Regions from separate parts of the Pantoea sp. B65 genome, predicted to be linked through region 1. Evidence: predicted binding sites of a transcription regulator. Region 1 holds the regulator's gene; the other holds the start of a gene.
The links. Region 1 encodes CRP, which controls carbon source genes, mostly activating them, when cyclic AMP is high. Its sites were predicted from a motif close to ATGTGANNNNNNTCACAT; they were not measured.
Positions count from the first base shown of each region.

Region 2: the regulator CRP is predicted to act here: its motif matches at 3,069-3,086, upstream of yrbN (protein YrbN).

Region 1 is NZ_JAHXPU010000015.1:463,947-476,520, reverse strand. It holds gene JWF83_RS05005 (DUF3289 family protein) at 37-822, shown strand; gene JWF83_RS05000 (DUF943 family protein) at 809-1,273, shown strand; gene JWF83_RS04995 (OsmC family protein) at 1,346-1,750, opposite strand; gene crp (cAMP-activated global transcriptional regulator CRP) at 2,061-2,693, shown strand; gene JWF83_RS04985 (YccS/YhfK family putative transporter) at 2,759-4,837, shown strand; gene argD (bifunctional acetylornithine/succinyldiaminopimelate transaminase) at 4,882-6,102, opposite strand; gene JWF83_RS04975 (aminodeoxychorismate synthase component II) at 6,191-6,766, opposite strand; gene JWF83_RS04970 (putative adenosine monophosphate-protein transferase Fic) at 6,816-7,409, opposite strand; gene JWF83_RS04965 (YhfG family protein) at 7,399-7,569, opposite strand; gene ppiA (peptidylprolyl isomerase A) at 7,680-8,252, opposite strand; gene tsgA (MFS transporter TsgA) at 8,527-9,708, shown strand; gene JWF83_RS04950 (cytosine deaminase) at 9,760-11,043, opposite strand; gene trpS (tryptophan--tRNA ligase) at 11,168-12,172, opposite strand; gene JWF83_RS04940 (phosphoglycolate phosphatase) at 12,191-12,574, opposite strand, start outside.
Region 2 is NZ_JAHXPU010000011.1:248,366-254,409, reverse strand. It holds gene pnp (polyribonucleotide nucleotidyltransferase) at 1-1,980, shown strand, start outside; gene nlpI (lipoprotein NlpI) at 2,104-2,988, shown strand; gene yrbN (protein YrbN) at 3,093-3,149, shown strand; gene JWF83_RS02085 (DEAD/DEAH family ATP-dependent RNA helicase) at 3,166-5,142, shown strand; gene JWF83_RS02080 (luciferase-like monooxygenase) at 5,223-6,044, opposite strand, start outside.

The DNA.
Region 1 (12,574 bases):
CAACTATGGACGAATCATAAAAACAGGATGTTATTTATGAATAACCAGCAACAAGCGCAATCCCTGCGGCTTCCCACCCGTCTGTTTGCCACGCAAAAAAAGATGGATGACTATTATGCAGCCGATATGCGCTATGGCGATCTGTCGCAGCACTGTCTGCAACAGCACTTCGGATTAAGGGATATTTCGACCCGCATTAATCCTTTTACTTATAAAGATCGCGATCATAGTGCGCGCGTTCTATTTGAGGAATTTCGCCAGTTATCCGATACATTCTCTTTTATCGGTGAGTATCAACCGATTATCCGCAAAATGATTAATCATATGCAATTTTGTAATGGTGAAAAATTTACCGATTATTTATTGAACAAAGCGCTTGCCGAACACCTCTCAATAAACAACTCATTAAATAAAATCAGAGAAACTATCATTTCACATTCACATTGGGATAAAAAATATTATCCCCGAGACAATTTCAATCAATTCGGCGTAGCTATAAATGCATCATATTTACCAAAATTTAACCGCTGGATAGATAATATTAATGGGCTAACTATTAGTGTGCATGACACCTGGGCAACACACATCACTCTTGAGTCACTGGGAATTAATGGTGATCGCTACCATGCAAAATTGCAATACCGCATACAGGATCACTTCGGTCTTGATGACAGTGATATTATTCACCGATTATACCGTCAGTTCCGTATTTTCCGCATCTGGTTTGTTCTGCAACGCTGGGAGGGTTATGGCTTTCGCCCGTTTATCAGTGAGATGAATACAATAAAAACTATTGAGGGCAGCCGTTTTGACAAAATTTAAATGGCTGATTATGACAGTGAGTATCTCAACAGGTATGCTCACTTGGTGGCTGATACTACCGACTAAAATCATTGACGTACATTACAAAAGTGACATCAGGAGCTACTACATTATTGTTAAAAATCTTCCATTCACCGATCGAAGAAAAATTCAATGGTGGGAAAATAATAAGCCACATTTTAAACAGCTATTCCATATCCCTGTTGATGAAAATGGCTATGCCATAAACTTTTGGATTGGGAAGTATAGGTCTGATTCAGGGACAGCCCAGGATAGTGACTTGTTGTGTTTTGACGATATGCAAAGTAAGGACAACTGTATAGCTAAGGATAATCAACCAATGACCATTTGGTTTTCAAAATATACAGATGAAACTATTTATCTCCTGAATAACTGGGATAATAAATATATCAAAGACAATAAAAGTGGCGCTATCCGAAAGCTTCGCTAGCCTGCGGACAGCATCTGAACGCAACAGGACCTGAAGAAGGTCCTGTTCACTTCGCAGGGCCTGGAGAACAGCTTACAGCGCGATAACCTCGTAGCTGTGAGTAATCTCGACGCCTTTGCCCAGCATAATCGCCACCGAGCAGTACTTCTCCGCGGACAGATCAACGGCGCGCGCGACTGCTTTGTCGGATAATGCTTTCCCGCTGACCACAAAATGCAGGTTGATATGGGTAAAAATGCGCGGCGCCTCTTCACGACGGGCAGAAGTCAGTTTCACTTCGCAGTCCGTCACATCGTTACGCCCTTTCTGCAGAATGGAAACCACATCAATTGCGCTGCAGCCCCCCGCCGCCATCAATACCATTTCCATCGGACTTGGCGCTTTATCACCGGAATTGCCGTCCATCAGCACCTGGTGACCGGATGCGGATTCTCCTAAAAATGTTAGCCCTTCTACCCACTTAACTCGCGCCTGCATAACATTATCCCCTAATTCATTCAGTTAACTTCAGAGTACGCTGTAAGCGGAAAAACGGCAACGGCGAGCGATTCACATCATGCTGAAGCGAGACAACAGGAGACACTTGCTGCAAGCTGTGCTACAAACAAAGCTGTAATATTTTCGTCGGCATCGATAAGCACGACGGAAGCGGGACGACATTATGAGCTAAGCTCTGAACAGAAGCCCGGACAACTTTCCTGATGGGAAAACGCTTGAATATTTCAACGCCTGCAGGGAACGAATCCCCCTGTTTTTAGGGCACGATTACAACAGAGGATAAAAGCGAATGGTTCTCGGCAAACCGCAAACAGACCCTACTCTCGAATGGTTCCTGTCACATTGCCATATTCACAAATATCCATCCAAAAGTACGCTGATTCACCAAGGTGAAAAGGCTGAAACGCTCTACTACATCGTAAAAGGCGCTGTAGCTGTGCTGATCAAGGATGAAGAAGGCAAAGAGATGATCCTCTCCTATCTTAACCAGGGAGACTTCATCGGCGAACTTGGCCTGTTTGAAGAGGGTCAGGAACGTAGTGCCTGGGTGCGGGCAAAAACTGCCTGTGAAGTGGCTGAAATTTCTTATAAAAAATTCCGTCAGCTGATTCAGGTTAACCCGGATATTTTGATGCGTCTCTCCTCTCAGATGGCTCGCCGTCTGCAGGTAACCTCAGAGAAAGTCGGCAATTTAGCTTTCCTTGATGTCACTGGCCGCATCGCACAAACCCTGCTTAATCTGGCGAAACAGCCGGATGCGATGACTCACCCGGATGGGATGCAGATTAAAATCACCCGTCAGGAAATCGGCCAGATCGTTGGCTGTTCACGTGAAACCGTCGGTCGTATTCTGAAAATGCTGGAAGATCAGAACCTGATTTCCGCACACGGCAAAACTATTGTCGTGTATGGCACTCGTTAAGCCAGCCTGAAACCACGGCGTGATGCAGTCGCGATCGCGCCGTTTTTTTATGTTGTGATCATCTGATGTGGCGGAGAATTATCTATCACCCGGAAGTAAACTACGCGCTGCGGCAAACGCTGGTGCTGTGCTTACCTGTGGCGGTTGGTCTGCTGCTTGGCGGTTTACAACAGGGTTTACTGTTTTCGTTAGTGCCTGCCTGCTGCAATATTGCTGGTCTTGATACCCCCCATAAACGCTTTTTCAAGCGTCTGATTATCGGTGGCAGCCTGTTTGCCCTCAGCAGCTTTCTGATTCAATGGATGTCGCAACACAGCATCCCGTTGCCGGCGATCCTGTTTGCTATGGCGATGCTGCTTGGCGTCACCGGTGAAATTAGCCCGCTACATGCCCGCCTGCTGCCAGCCTCACTGATTGCCGGGATTTTTACCCTGAGCCTTGCCGGTCATATGCCGATGTGGCAGCCGCCATTACTCTATGTGCTGGGCACCATCTGGTATGGGGTATTTAACTGGTTCTGGTTCTGGCTGTGGAAAGAGCAGCCGCTGCGCGAGTCACTGAGTTTGCTGTATCGCGAGCTGGCAGACTACTGCGATGCCAAGTATAGCCTGCTGACCAAACTGACCGACCCGGAAAAAGCGCTGCCACCGTTGCTGGCGCGTCAGCAGAAAGCTGTCGACCTGATCACTACCTGCTATCAGCAGATGCATATGCTGGCGGCCAACCGTGATAACCACCATAAACGCCTGACGCGCGCCTTTCAGGTGGCGCTGGATCTGCAGGAACATATCTCGGTCAGTCTGCATCAACCCGAAGAGGTGCAGAAACTGGTGGAGCAGAGTCATGCCGAAGCCGTCATCCGCTGGAATGCGCAGGTGATCGCCGCACGCTTGCGCCAGCTGGCCGATGACATCCTTTACCATAAACTGCCCGACCGCTTCAGTATGGAGAAGCAATTGCAGGCGCTGGAGAAAATCGCGCGCCAGCACAGCGATAACCCGGTAGGTAACTTTTGCTATTACCATTTCAGCCGTATTGCACGGGTGCTGCGTACTCAGCGCCCACTCTATCAACGCGACCTGATGGCCGATCGACAACGCCGCCTGCCGCTGATCCCGGCGCTGAAAAGCTATCTGTCATTCAAATCATCGGCGCTGCGCACTGCCGGACGCTTCGCGGTCATGCTGATGTTTGGCAGCTCGATGGCGCTATTTTTTAATATTCCTAAACCGTACTGGATCCTGATGACAATTATGTTTGTCAGCCAGAATGGCTACAGTGCAACGCGCGTGCGTATTCAACACCGTGCCTTAGGCACGCTGGCGGGACTGGTCATCGCCGCGGCAACCTTGCGTTTCAGCGTGGCGGAAGGTTGGGTGTTACTGGCGATGCTGGTGATTACCCTAGTGAGCTATCTGTTTATCCGCAAATTTTACGGCTGGGCCACCGTCGGTTTTACCGTGACTGCCGTCTATTCATTACAGCTGCTGACGCTGAATGGCTCGCAGTTCCTGCTACCACGCTTAATGGATACGGTGATGGGTTGCCTGATCGCCTTTGGCGGTATGGTCTGGCTGTGGCCGCAGTGGCAGAGCGGCTTAATGCGGCGCAACGCCCACGACGCGCTGGGCGCCTATCAGGATGCATTACAAATGCTGCTTGGCAGTCAACACAGCGCGGATAAACTGGCTTATCAGCGTATCCGGGTAAATCAGGCCCATAATGCGCTGTTTAACTCGCTCAATCAGGCAATGCAGGAACCCGGGTTTAATGACCGTTACCTGGCGGATATGAAGCTGTGGGTAACGCACAGTCAGTTTATCGTCGAGCATATTAACGCCATGACTATTCTGGCGCGTGAACATACCATGCTGACGCCAACGCTGGCTGAACGCTGGCTGCAATCCTGCGAGATTGCACTGCAACGCTGTCAGCAGCGACTGGAGTATGACGGTCCGGGGTCGGATAGCAATATTCTGGAAGAGCAGGAGGGACTGCAGCAGGGGCCGGAGACCATTATGGAGCGCCACGTAAAGCGCATTCTCGGCCATCTGAGCGTAATGCATACCATCTCATCGCTGGCGTGGAGCCAGCGACCACAGCACGGACAGTGGCTGGTGAGGAAATTGCGCAAACCGTCATAATATCAGGGTGACAGTTATGCCACCCGGTTAATGCCGCTGGGAAGTTATTTACCCAGCACCTTTTCAACTGCCAGGGCAAAACGCGCCATACCTTCAGTGATATCGGTCGGTTCGATAACCAGTGACGGCGCCAGACGAATCACGTTAGTCCCGGCATTCAGGATCATCACCCCTTCGGCCGCCGCCGCATTCAGGATATCGCGAGCCTTCCCGGCGTGCTGCGGTTTCAGCTCAGCACCAATCAGCAAACCTTTACCACGGATATCGCTGAATACATCCAGCTTCGCATCAATTGCTTTCAGTGCGGCAACAAACTGCTGACGACGGCTTTCGACGCCAGTCAGTACTTCCTCGGTATTGATAATATCCAGTGCGGTTTCGGCAATCGCACAGGCTAACGGGTTGCCGCCATAGGTGGTGCCATGAACGCCAGGCGCCATGGTTGAAGCAATCTCGTCGGTAGTCAGCATGGCGCTGATCGGGAAGCCGCCACCCAGCGCTTTCGCGGTAGTGAGAATATCCGGCGCCACCCCGTAGTGCTCATAAGCGAACAGCTTGCCGCTGCGTCCCATACCGCTCTGCACTTCATCAAATACCAGCAGCGCTTTATACTCATCACAGAGTGCGCGCAGCCCCTGAATAAATTCAGCGGTAGCCGGCATCACGCCGCCTTCCCCCTGAATCGGCTCCACCACAATGGCGCAGGTATGATCGTCGATCACCGCTTTTACCGCCGCCAGATCGTTAAAAGGCACATGCACGATATCAGCCGGTTTCGGGCCAAATCCGTCGGAATATTTTGGCTGACCACCGACAGAAACGGTGAACAGCGTACGGCCATGGAAAGCATTATGGAAAGCGATAATCTTGCTTTTGTACGGGCTGTGACGGGAGGAAGCATAATAACGCGCCAGTTTAAATGCGGCTTCGTTAGCTTCCGCACCAGAGTTAGCGAAGAATACACGCTCAGCAAAAGTAGCGGCAATCAGCTTGCTGGCAAGGCGCAGTGCCGGCTCGTTAGTAAAGACGTTACTGGTGTGCCACAGGGTTTCGCCCTGGGTTTTCAGCGTTTCAACCAGCGCCGGATGGCAGTGACCCAAAGCGGTTACCGCGATCCCACCGGAAAAGTCGATATACTCTTTACCCTGCTGATCCCACACGCGGCTGCCTTTACCTTTCACCGGCACAAACTGCGCTGGTGCATAAATAGGCAAAATAACCTTATCAAATGTTGCGCGTGTTACCGCCATTTTTTCCGCTGACATTCACTACCTCGTCTGATTCTACGTTATGGATACGTGAAATAATAATCACAAAATATGCATAAAAAATCACGCAAAGGCAAATATAAACTTACTGTTTAAGGAAATTAGCCAGTAGCTGATGCCCTTGCTCACTGAGAATACTTTCCGGGTGAAACTGCACCCCTTCCAGCGGCAACGTCTTATGACGAAACCCCATAATCTCGTCCGGCTGCTGGTCACGCAGGCTCCAGGCAGTAATGTCAAAACAGTCCGGCAGCGAGTGCCGCTCGACAATCAGCGAGTGGTAGCGGGTCACCGTCAGCGGATGATTTAAACCAGCAAAAACACCAGCGTCATTATGTTCGATGGCCGAGGTTTTACCGTGCATCACCTGCCGTGCACGTACCACCCGGGCGCCAAATGCCTGGGCGATGGCCTGATGTCCGAGACAGACACCGAGAATCGGCAGTCGTCCGGCAAAATGGCTGATAGCCGCCAACGAGATACCCGACTCATCCGGAGTACAGGGACCGGGCGAGATCACCAGATAGTCCGGCTGCAGTGCGGTAATTTCGCTCAGGGTAATCTCGTTATTGCGGCGGACACAGACCTCACTGCCCAGTTCACAGAAATATTGGTAGAGATTCCAGGTAAAGGAATCGTAGTTATCGATAAGCAGCAGCATTCTGGTTCCGGGCCGGATGGCGAAATTGCGACGCCGCCATTCTAGCATCTTACGCCGGGGTGCTTACCACCCTGCCGAAGATATCGATTAATCCGCGCAGATCGCCACTCACCCCATCACGGTTAGCCTTTAGCCAGCTCTCACGATCCACCGGTTGCCAGTTAATCAGATAGCCCGCATGCAGCGCCAGTTGTTCAAAGAACAGTCGCTGCGCACGCCCGTTACCGTGGCGAAATGGGTGCAACATATTGATCTCACAATAGTAGTGCGCCAGGCGGGCCACAAATTGATCCGCGGGTAAGCCGGCAAGGCCATTTTCCGCTTCCAGTGCCGCCATCAGGGCATTGCCCTCTTTTTCGATATACTCAAAATGGCAGAATGGCGTATCGTCCAGCCAGATATCAATACGGCGTAACTCACCGGCCCAGTCATAGAGGTCCTGAAATAGCGTATGGTGCAGCGCGCGCAGATGCGGAAAACCCGGGTTGGGCACGCCAGGGCCAATGGTCGCCGCACGCAGCGCGGTAAACTCCAGCTCAGCCTGATGCAGACGATGGGCTTCGCGGATCTGCAAACGGTTCTTCAGTACCTTAATATCCTGCCAGAAATAGGGGTCGTGTTCGGACATGGCATTAGCGCTCATAATGCCTCCTCAGCGCCCTGAGGCGTTCCGCCACCTCTTGTGGGGCGAGATTGACCTGCTCTATTTCATCGCCTTCAAGACGGCTGCTGGCCTGAAAATTGGCATTGTGATACTGCGACCACAGCGCCGCTTTCTGTTTGTCGGTCAGTTTCTGCTTCATAGCGCCTCCGTCGTCCGTCGCCGCACGCTTCTTCCCTTAGTATATGCAAAATAATTCAGGTTGCAGGGAGACGGCAGGCAAACCGCCGCCGGGCGGCGGCGGCAGAGGCATTAAGGCAGAATTTTAGCGGAAAGGATCACCACCGGTTTACTTGGCACATTTTGATAAGGGCCAACGTTATCGGTTTTAACCTGGGAAATCTTATCGGCAACATCCATGCCTTTAATCACTTTACCGAATACCGCATAACCGAAATCACGCTGACCATGATCGAGGAAGGCATTATCCGCGACATTAATAAAAAACTGACTGGTCGCGCTATCTTTCTCGGCGGTGCGCGCCATGGCAATTGAGCCACGTACGTTACGTAAACCGTTATCGGCTTCGTTTTTAATCGGGGCATTCACGGGTTTCTGCTGTAAATCAGCCGTAAAGCCGCCCCCCTGCACCATAAAGCCAGGGATCACACGGTGGAACGTGGTGTTGTTATAGAAACCATTATTGACGTAATCAACAAAGTTCTTCACCGACACCGGGGCTTTTTGGTTATCAAGTTCGAGTTCAATATTGCCAGCCGACGTGGTTAACAGCACGTGTGTATCGCCTTTAGCGGCAAACGCCGAGGCCGAAATAGTGGACAGCGCGAAAACGGTCGCAACCGCTGTCAGAGTACGTTTCAACATGAAAGATTCCTTACTGGGGGCCACAAGCTTAAAAATCGAGATTGATTGTAAAGAGGCTGTTATGTAAGAGCCAGCGTTTTACCTATATTTACTTAGCCCACAGAGTCAATCAGACGCGTTGTAACAGCAATGAATAGTGATATTAATCACATTTCAACTGCAATAGATTTCATATATTTCAATATATGTTTAAACCGGTCACATATAACTTTACAATTCAGCCGTCTCCCTGGGCTAACGGGCTACAGGATCCATTGACTCACAGGTTTCCAAAATGACAAATCGCAATCGAATCGTGCTTACCTGGATCAGCTTTTTCTCCTATGCACTAACCGGTGCACTGGTGATTGTCACCGGGATGGTGATGGGCAATATCGCAGAGTATTTTCAAATGCCGGTATCGCAAATGAGCAATACCTTTACTTTTCTCAATGCCGGTATTCTGGTCGCTATCTTCCTGAACGCCTGGCTGATGGAAATTATTCCGCTTAAACGTCAGCTGATTTTTGGTTTTGTGCTGATGATCCTCGCGGTTGCCGGCCTGATGACCAGCCACAGCCTGAGCATCTTCTCGCTCTGTATGTTTGTGCTGGGCGTGGTCAGCGGTATCACGATGTCGATCGGCACCTTCCTGATCACCCATCTGTATGAAGGGCGTCAGCGTGGCTCGCGCCTGCTGTTTACCGACTCCTTCTTCAGCATGGCGGGGACGATCTTCCCGATTATTGCCGGGGTGCTGTTGGCTCGTCATCTGCCATGGTACTGGGTATACGCCTGTATTGGTCTGATTTATGTAGCGATTTTCCTGCTGACGCTGAACACTGAGTTCCCGGCGCTGGGCAAACAGGCGCAGATCAATAAGCCAGTGGCGAAAGAGAAATGGGGTGTTGGCGTGCTGTTCCTGTCAATTGCCGCCCTCTGCTACATTCTCGGTCAGCTGGGCTTTATCTCCTGGGTACCGGAATACGCCACCAAAACGATGGGTATGGATATCGTCAGTGCTGGTCAGCTGGTAGGCAACTTCTGGACCGCCTATATGGTAGGCATGTGGGTATTTAGCGTGGTGCTACGTTTCTTTGATCTGCAACGTATTCTGATGGTGCTGGCTGGCCTGGCCACGCTGCTGATGTACTGGTTTGTCAGCAGTAACGATGCCTCAATGCTGAAGTGGATCATTATGATTCTGGGCTTTAGCTCCAGCGCGATTTACACCACCATCATCACTCTTGGCTCCCTGCAGACCCGGGTTTCCTCACCGAAACTGGTCAACTTTATCCTCACCTGCGGTACCGTCGGCACCATGCTGACCTTTGTGGTCACCGGTCCGATTGTCGCCCAGGGCGGCGCCCATGCCGCGCTGGCCACCGCAAATGGTCTGTATGCGGTGGTGTTTGTCATGTGTCTGCTGCTGGGCTTTGTGACTAAGCACCGCAGCCATGGACATGTCACGCATTAAGCGGTAATAAGCGGGCGGCATTCAGGGACCTTTATGCCGCCCCGCTGAGATTCAGCGCCTGAAATTTACCGCTTCCGGCTCATGCAGAAAGATCTCACTCTGCGCGGGTTTGGTGGCGGCGATCACCCGCCCGTGACGTACCGAATAGCGCGTGGCAACCTGCCGCCGCACCGCATCGAAGCCGCTGTCCGCAGCCAGAATCACCAGACTGGCGCTGTTGCCGATCTGAATACCGTAATCGTCCAGCTGCAGGGTTTTTGCACTGTGATGGGTGATCAGGTTAATACCGGCATCAATCTGGCCGTATCCCATTAGCTGACAAACATGCAACCCCATATGCAGCACCTGCAACATATTGGCCGTGCCGAGAGGGTACCAGGGATCAAAGACATCATCATGGCCGAAACAGACATTAATATCCGCCTCCAGCATCTCTTTCACCCGCGTAATGCCGCGGCGCTTCGGATAGCTGTCAAAGCGTCCCTGCAGGTGGATATTGACCAGCGGATTGGCAACAAAATTGATGCCGGAAAGTTTTAGCAGGCGAAATAAGCGCGAAGTATAGGCGCCATTATAGGAGTGCATGGCGGTGGTATGACTGGCGGTCACCCGCGCGCCCATCTGATCACGCAGCGCCAGCGCGGCGACGGTTTCAACAAAGCGCGACTGCTCATCGTCGATCTCATCGCAATGCACATCCACCAGCCGCTGGTACTTATTTGCCAGCGCAAAGGTTTTATGCAGCGACTCAACGCCATATTCGCGGGTAAATTCAAAGTGCGGGATCGCGCCAACCACATCAGCGCCCAGGCGCAAAGCCTCTTCCAGCAGCGCTTCGCCATTCGGGTAAGAGAGAATACCCTCCTGGGGAAACGCCACAATCTGCAGCTCGACCCACGGCGCCATTTCGGCTTTCACCTCCAGCATCGCTTTCAGCGCGGTCAGCGTCGGATCGGAAACATCAACATGGGTACGCACATACTGAATACCATTGGCGATCTGCCATTTAAGGGTCTGCTTCGCCCGCTGTTTAACGTCTTCATGGCTCAGCGTAGCCTTGCGCTCGGCCCAGCGCTCAATACCTTCAAATAACGTGCCGGACAGGTTCCATGCCGGTTCACCCGCGGTCTGGGTGGTATCCAGATGAATATGCGGTTCGACAAACGGCGGATACGCCAGCCCGCCTGCCGCATCCAGCACATCGGCGCCTGCATCAGTGTTATGCGGCTGCGGCGTAATATGCGTGATTTTGCCGTCGTTGATGGCAATGTGCCACAGGCCGTCATGCCCCGGCAAACGCAGATTATTAATCCCTTTCAGCTGACCAGAGCGCATGTAAAATCTCCTGAGGAAATAGAAATAAGCGGACAGATTTTTATCCTGGCATAAATTGCCGCAGACCGTCGCAGAAATAATAAAGCCCGGTATTCACCGGGCTTTATTTTGCTATCCGTGGAGCTTACGGCTGGGCGACAAAACCTACCGCTTCATACACTCTCTTCAGCGTTGGCTGCGCCAGCGCACGGGCTTTGCTTGCGCCCTCACGCATCACCTGCTCAAGGAAGGCTTCATCGTTACGGAACTTATAGAAACGATCCTGTAACTCAGTCAGCATGCCGGAAACAGCATCCGCTACCGCGCCTTTCAGATGACCATACATTTTGCCTGCAAACTCCTGCTCCAGTTCAGCAATAGTTTGGCCGGTCACACCCGAGAGAATATCCAGCAGGTTGGAAACCCCCGCCTTCTGTTTAATGTCATAACGCACCACTGGCGGCTCTTCCGAGTCGGTTACCGCACGCTTAATCTTTTTCACCACCGCTTTCGGATCTTCCAGCAGGCCGATCACGTTATTACGGTTATCGTCGGATTTGGACATCTTTTTGGTGGGTTCCAGCAGCGACATTACGCGCGCACCAGATTTGGGAATAAATGGCTCAGGCACCTGAAAGATATCGCCGTACAGGGCGTTAAAACGGCTGGCAATATCGCGGCTCAGTTCTAAATGTTGCTTCTGATCTTCGCCCACCGGCACCTGGTTGGTCTGATACAGCAGGATATCTGCCGCCATCAGTACCGGGTAATCAAACAGACCGGCATTGATGTTCTCTTCATAGCGCGCGGATTTATCCTTAAATTGCGTCATGCGGCTTAACTCACCGAAATAGGCGTAACAGTTCAGGATCCAGCTCAGCTGCGTGTGCTCCGGCACATGGGACTGAACAAAAATGGTGCTTTTCTTCGGATCGATACCGCAAGCCAGATACAGCGCCAGCGTATCCAGCGTGGCTTTACGCAGGGCTTGCGGATCCTGACGAACGGTAATGGCGTGCAGGTCAACGATACAGTAGATGCAGTGGAAATCATCCTGCAGCTGTACCCACTGACGTAGCGCACCCATGTAGTTACCAATGGTCAGTTCACCTGAAGGCTGTGCGCCGCTAAATACGATGGGTTTGCTCATGCTTTGCTATCCTGATATTTACAGCCCTAATGCGGGCAGAAGATCGTTAAAATCGTCCAGAGCGAGCCCCGGATTGCTGGTGGTGATCGACTCACCATAGTTATAACCGAAGGTCATGCCAACGCAGGGGCAGCCCGCCGCCTGCGCCGCCAGAATATCATTGCGCGAGTCGCCGACAAACAGCAACTGCTGCGGCAGTAGACCAAAGTGGCCCAGCACTAAAAATAGCGGCGCCGGGTGCGGTTTTTTCGCGACCACATCATCACCGCCGATAATCAGCGAGAAATGTTGGGCAATGCCCAGAGAACGCAGTAATGGGGCAATAAAAGGCGTCGGTTTATTGGTCACCACCGCCAGCGGAATATTGCGCGCCGCCAGTGCCGCCAGTACCGTGGCGACATG
Region 2 (6,044 bases), on a different contig from region 1:
AAACCAGGTCAGGATTTCTTCCCGCTGACGGTTAACTATCAGGAGCGTACTTACGCTGCTGGTCGTATCCCGGGTAGCTTCTTCCGTCGTGAAGGCCGTCCAAGCGAAGGCGAAACCCTGATTGCGCGTCTGATTGACCGCCCGGTTCGTCCGTTGTTCCCTGAAGGCTTCATCAATGAAGTTCAGGTTATTGCCACCGTAGTTTCCGTTAACCCGCAGGTTAACCCGGATATCGTGGCAATGATCGGCGCTTCTGCGGCACTGAGCCTGTCTGGCCTGCCGTTTAATGGCCCAATCGGCGCCGCGCGCGTCGGTTATATTAACGACCAGTACGTACTGAACCCAACCAGTGACGAAATCAAACAGAGCAAACTGGATCTGGTGGTTGCCGGTACCCATGGCGCAGTACTGATGGTTGAATCTGAAGCTGACGTTCTGAGCGAAGATCAGATGCTGGGCGCAGTGGTGTTCGGCCACGAGCAGCAGCAGGTGGTGATCGAGAACATCAACTCACTGGTTGCTGAAGCAGGCAAACCACGCTGGGACTGGCAGCCAGAAGCGGTTAACGAGGCGCTGAACGCCCGTATCGCGGCACTGGCTGAATCCCGTCTGAGCGATGCTTACCGCATCACTGATAAGCAAGAACGCTACGAAAAAGTCGGCGAGATCAAATCTGAAACCACAGCTGCGCTGCTGGCGGAAGACGACACGCTGGACGATGGCGAAATCAGCGACATCCTGCATGCCATCGAGAAAAATGTGGTGCGTAGCCGTGTTCTGAACGGTGAGCCGCGTATTGATGGTCGCGAAAAAGACATGATCCGTGGCCTGGATGTGCGTACTGGCGTGCTGCCACGTACGCATGGTTCCGCACTGTTCACCCGTGGCGAGACTCAGGCGCTGGTTACCGCAACGCTGGGCACCGCCCGTGATGCGCAGAACCTGGATGAGCTGATGGGTGAACGTACCGACAGCTTCCTGTTCCACTATAACTTCCCTCCGTACTCCGTCGGCGAGACCGGTATGGTCGGTTCACCGAAACGTCGTGAAATTGGTCACGGTCGTCTGGCGAAACGCGGCGTGCTGGCGATGATGCCAAAACCAGAAGATTTCCCGTACACCGTACGCGTGGTGTCTGAAATCACCGAATCTAACGGTTCTTCATCAATGGCTTCGGTCTGTGGCGCTTCTCTGGCGCTGATGGACGCAGGCGTGCCAATCAAAGCCGCTGTCGCCGGTATTGCGATGGGTCTGGTGAAAGAAGGCGAGAAATTCGTTGTTCTGTCTGACATCCTCGGTGATGAAGATCACCTCGGCGATATGGACTTTAAAGTTGCCGGTAGCCGTGAAGGTATCACCGCGCTGCAGATGGATATCAAAATTGAAGGCATCACCCGCGAAATCATGCAGGTTGCGCTGAATCAGGCCAAAGGTGCGCGTCTGCACATTCTCGGCGTGATGGAGCAGGCTATCAGCATTCCGCGTGGCGATATCTCTCAGTTTGCTCCACGTATTCACACCATCAAGATCAGCCCGGACAAGATCAAAGATGTGATCGGTAAAGGCGGCTCGGTAATCCGTGCGCTGACCGAAGAAACCGGCACCACCATCGAAATTGAAGATGATGGCACCGTGAAGATCGCAGCTACCGACGGTGAAAAAGCGAAATTTGCTATCCGTCGTATCGAAGAGATTACTGCTGAGATCGAAGTTGGCCGTATCTACAACGGTAAAGTGACCCGTATCGTCGACTTTGGCGCCTTTGTGGCCATCGGTGGCGGTAAAGAAGGTCTGGTACATATTTCTCAGATCGCTGATAAGCGCGTTGAGAAAGTGACCGATTACCTGCAGATGGGTCAGGAAGTTCCGGTTAAAGTACTGGAAGTAGATCGTCAGGGTCGCGTGCGTCTGAGCATCAAAGAAGCGACAGAGCAGCAGCCTGAAGAAGTAGCCACAGTTAACCCTGAAGCTGCTGAGTAACGATCGACCACTGAGCTCTCCATGTTGACATGGAGGGCTGTTTCATCGCGAGGTCGGGACACCTTGTGCACGACAGGCGGATGACAGGATGTTCATCCCAATGTTTGTTTTCGGGAGTGGGAAATGAAGCCTTTTTTGCGCTGGTGTTTCGTTGCGACAGCTATCTCGCTGGCAGGATGCAGCAACTCTGATTGGCGTAAGAACGACGTTCTGGCGGTTCCGCTGCAGCCCACATTGCAACAGGAAGTCATCCTGGCGCGCATGGAACAAATACTTGCCAGTCGTGCATTAACCGATGATGAACGCGCACAGCTGTTATATGAGCGCGGAGTGTTGTATGATAGTTTAGGTTTGAGAGCATTAGCGCGAAATGATTTTTCACAAGCGTTAGCGATCAGACCAGATATGCCTGAAGTATTCAATTACTTAGGCATATATTTAACGCAGGCGGGCAACTTTGATGCCGCCTATGAAGCGTTTGATTCTGTACTTGAGCTTGATCCAACTTACAACTATGCGCATTTAAATCGTGGCATCGCCCTCTATTACGGTGGTCGATACCCGCTGGCGCAAGATGATCTGCTGGCGTTTTATCAAGACGATCCTAACGATCCTTTTCGTAGCTTGTGGCTCTATCTCGTTGAACGTGAGATGGATGCGGACAAAGCGAAAGTAGCGCTAAAACAGCGTTACGATAAATCGAAAAAGGAGCAATGGGGATGGAATATTGTCGAGTTCTACCTTGGCGACATCAGTGAGAAAACACTGATGGAAAGTCTCAAGGCGGACGCAACGGATAACACCTCGCTCGCTGAACATCTCAGTGAAACCAACTTCTATTTAGGTAAGTACTACCTAAGTCTGGGGGAGAAGGACAACGCAGAAGCGTTGTTCAAACTGGCGGTCGCTAACAACGTCAATAACTACGTTGAGCACCGATACGCATTGTTGGAGCTGGCGCTACTCGGCCAGACACAAGACGATTTATCAGAATCTGACCAGCAATAGCTGACGAACTTTCTTTGCCTGAATTTCTGAAATGTCATCATCTTCGCCGATGAGGGCTTTTTTGTTCGTCGAAACCACTAATTTGAGCCGGTTCACACTTTTTGATGAAAATGACTGAAAATTTTCACGACGAGTTATGTAGACTGGCCGCCGCAATTTAAGAGGCTTGTGTACTACATGACTAAGATCGAAACCACTACTGAGATCGAAACTACTTTTGCTGACCTGGGCCTGAATGCTGCCCTGCTCGAATCCCTGAACGGTATGGGCTACGTAAAACCATCACCTATCCAGTTAGAGTGTATTCCACAACTGCTGGCTGGCCGTGACGTACTGGGTATGGCCCAGACTGGTAGTGGCAAAACAGCGGCATTCTCTCTGCCCCTGCTGCATAACGTTGATAGCTCCCTGAAAGCACCACAAATTCTGGTGCTGGCACCAACTCGCGAGTTGGCGGTTCAGGTTGCTGAAGCTATGACTGAATTCTCTAAACATATGCATGGCCTGAACGTGGTAGCTCTGTATGGCGGCCAGCGTTATGACGTTCAGCTGCGCGCTCTGCGTGCGGGCCCACAGATTGTTGTCGGTACTCCGGGTCGTCTGTTAGACCACCTGAAACGCGGCACGCTTAACCTGTCCAGCCTGCGTGGCCTGGTACTGGACGAAGCAGATGAAATGCTGCGTATGGGCTTCATCGAAGACGTTGAAACCATCATGGCGCAGATCCCGGCAGGTCATCAGACCGCGCTGTTCTCTGCCACCATGCCAGAAGCGATTCGTCGCATTACCAAACGTTTTATGAAGGATCCGCAGGAAGTGCGTATCCAGTCCAGCGTTACCACTCGCCCGGACATCAGCCAGAGCTACTGGACAGCATTCGGTCGTAAGACTGACGCGCTGGTACGTTTCCTGGAAGCAGAAGACTTTGATGCGGCGATTATCTTCGTTCGTACCAAAAATGCGACGCTGGAAGTGGCTGAAGCGCTGGAGCGCAGCGGTTATAACAGTGCCGCACTGAACGGTGATATGAACCAGGCACTGCGTGAGCAGACTCTGGAACGTCTGAAAGATGGCCGTCTTGATATCCTGATCGCGACCGATGTTGCGGCGCGTGGTCTGGACGTTGAGCGTATCAGCCTGGTGGTAAACTACGATATCCCTATGGATTCCGAGTCTTACGTTCACCGTATCGGCCGTACCGGTCGTGCGGGTCGTGCTGGCCGTGCGCTGCTGTTCGTTGAGAACCGTGAGCGTCGTCTGCTGCGCAACATTGAACGCACCATGAAGCTGACCATTCCTGAAGTTGATCTGCCAAACGCAGAACTGCTGAGCGAACGTCGCCTGGCTAAATTTGCGGCGAAAGTTCAGGTTCAGCTGGAAAGCAGCGATCTGGATCAGTACCGCGCACTGCTGGCTAAAATGCAGCCGGAAGAAGAGATGGATATGGAAACTCTGGCCGCAGCTCTGCTGAAAATGGCTCAGGGCGAACGTCCACTGATTCTGCCACCAGATGCTCCACAGCGTCCACGTCGCGAATTCCGTGACCGTGACGATCGTCGTGATGACCGTCGTCCTGAACGCGGTGATCGTGCTCCACGTGAAGCGCGTGGCGAACCACGCGGCGAAAGCCGTGACGGTGCTCCACGTCGCGAACGTCGTGAAGTTGGCGATATGGAACTGTATCGTATTGAAGTTGGCCGTGACGATGGTGTTGAAGTGCGTCATATCGTTGGTGCGATTGCTAACGAAGGCGATATCAGCAGCCGTTACATCGGTAACATCAAGCTGTTTGGTACTCACTCAACTATCGAACTGCCGAAAGGTATGCCAGGTGACATTCTGCAGCACTTCACCCGCACGCGTATTCTGAACAAACCAATGAATATGCAGTTGCTGGGCGATGCAGTACCACGTAGCGCCGACCGTCCTGAACGTACTGGCGGCGGCGAACGTCGTCCGGGTGGACGTGGTGGCTTCGGTGCTGGCGCTGGCGCTGGCCGTGAAGGTGGTCGTGACGGCGGCGCTCCGCGTCGTTTCAGCGAGCGTCGTGAAGGTGGCAACACTGGCGCACGTAGCGGCTTTAGCCGTGACGGCGGCAACCGTGGTCCACGTCAGGATGGCGGCAGCGCACCAACTCGTCGTCGTGATGCATAATCGCTAACGGCAATAAAAAACCAGCCTTCGGGCTGGTTTTTTTTCGTCTGTCGGCGGCCATCAATGGCACCCTCCGCAGATTACAGCGTTTGTGCCGCCTGCATTGCCAGCGCGAATGAATGCAGCCGCGCCTGCGTATCAAAGATCTGGCCGTTAACCATAATCTCATCCGCCTGGGTTTCGCGTATCAACGAAGCCAGACCGCTGCGGACTTTTTCGCTATCTCCCACCACCGACATACTCAACGCCTGTTGCACGCCATACTGCTCCGACGGGGACCACAGATTATCCATATTTTCGACCGGCGCCGGTAACGGACCCGGTTTACCGCGGCGCAGATTAATAAATTGCTGCTGCATTGAGGTAAACAGGAAGCGGGCATCGCGTTCGCTATCCGCAGCCACCACATTCACGCATACCATGGCATACGGCTTATCAAGACGCGCCGAAGGCTGGAAGTTTTGCCGATAGAGTTGCAGCGCCTGGAACAACATATCCGGAGCAAAGTGCGAAGCAAAGGCAAAAGGCAGCCCCATCTGTGCGGCCAGCTGTGCGCTATACAGGCTGGAGCCGAGCAGCCAGACCGGTATCTTCAGGCCGAGACCCGGCACCGGCTGTACCGGCGGATGCTCACCTTCAGCGGCATCGAACCAGTTTACCAGCTCAGCGACATCCGTCGGGAAACTGTCGGCCTGCGCGCCGGAGAGATGACGACGCAACGCCATCATGGTGCGCTGGTCAGAACCCGGAGCACGCCCCAGACCGAGATCGATACGACCCGGGTAGAGCGATTCCAGGGTGCCAAACTGCTCGGCAATCACCAGTGGCGCGTGATTTGGCAGCATCACGCCGCCCGAACCGAGGCGCAGCGTGGTGGTGCCGGCGGCCAGATAACCAATCAG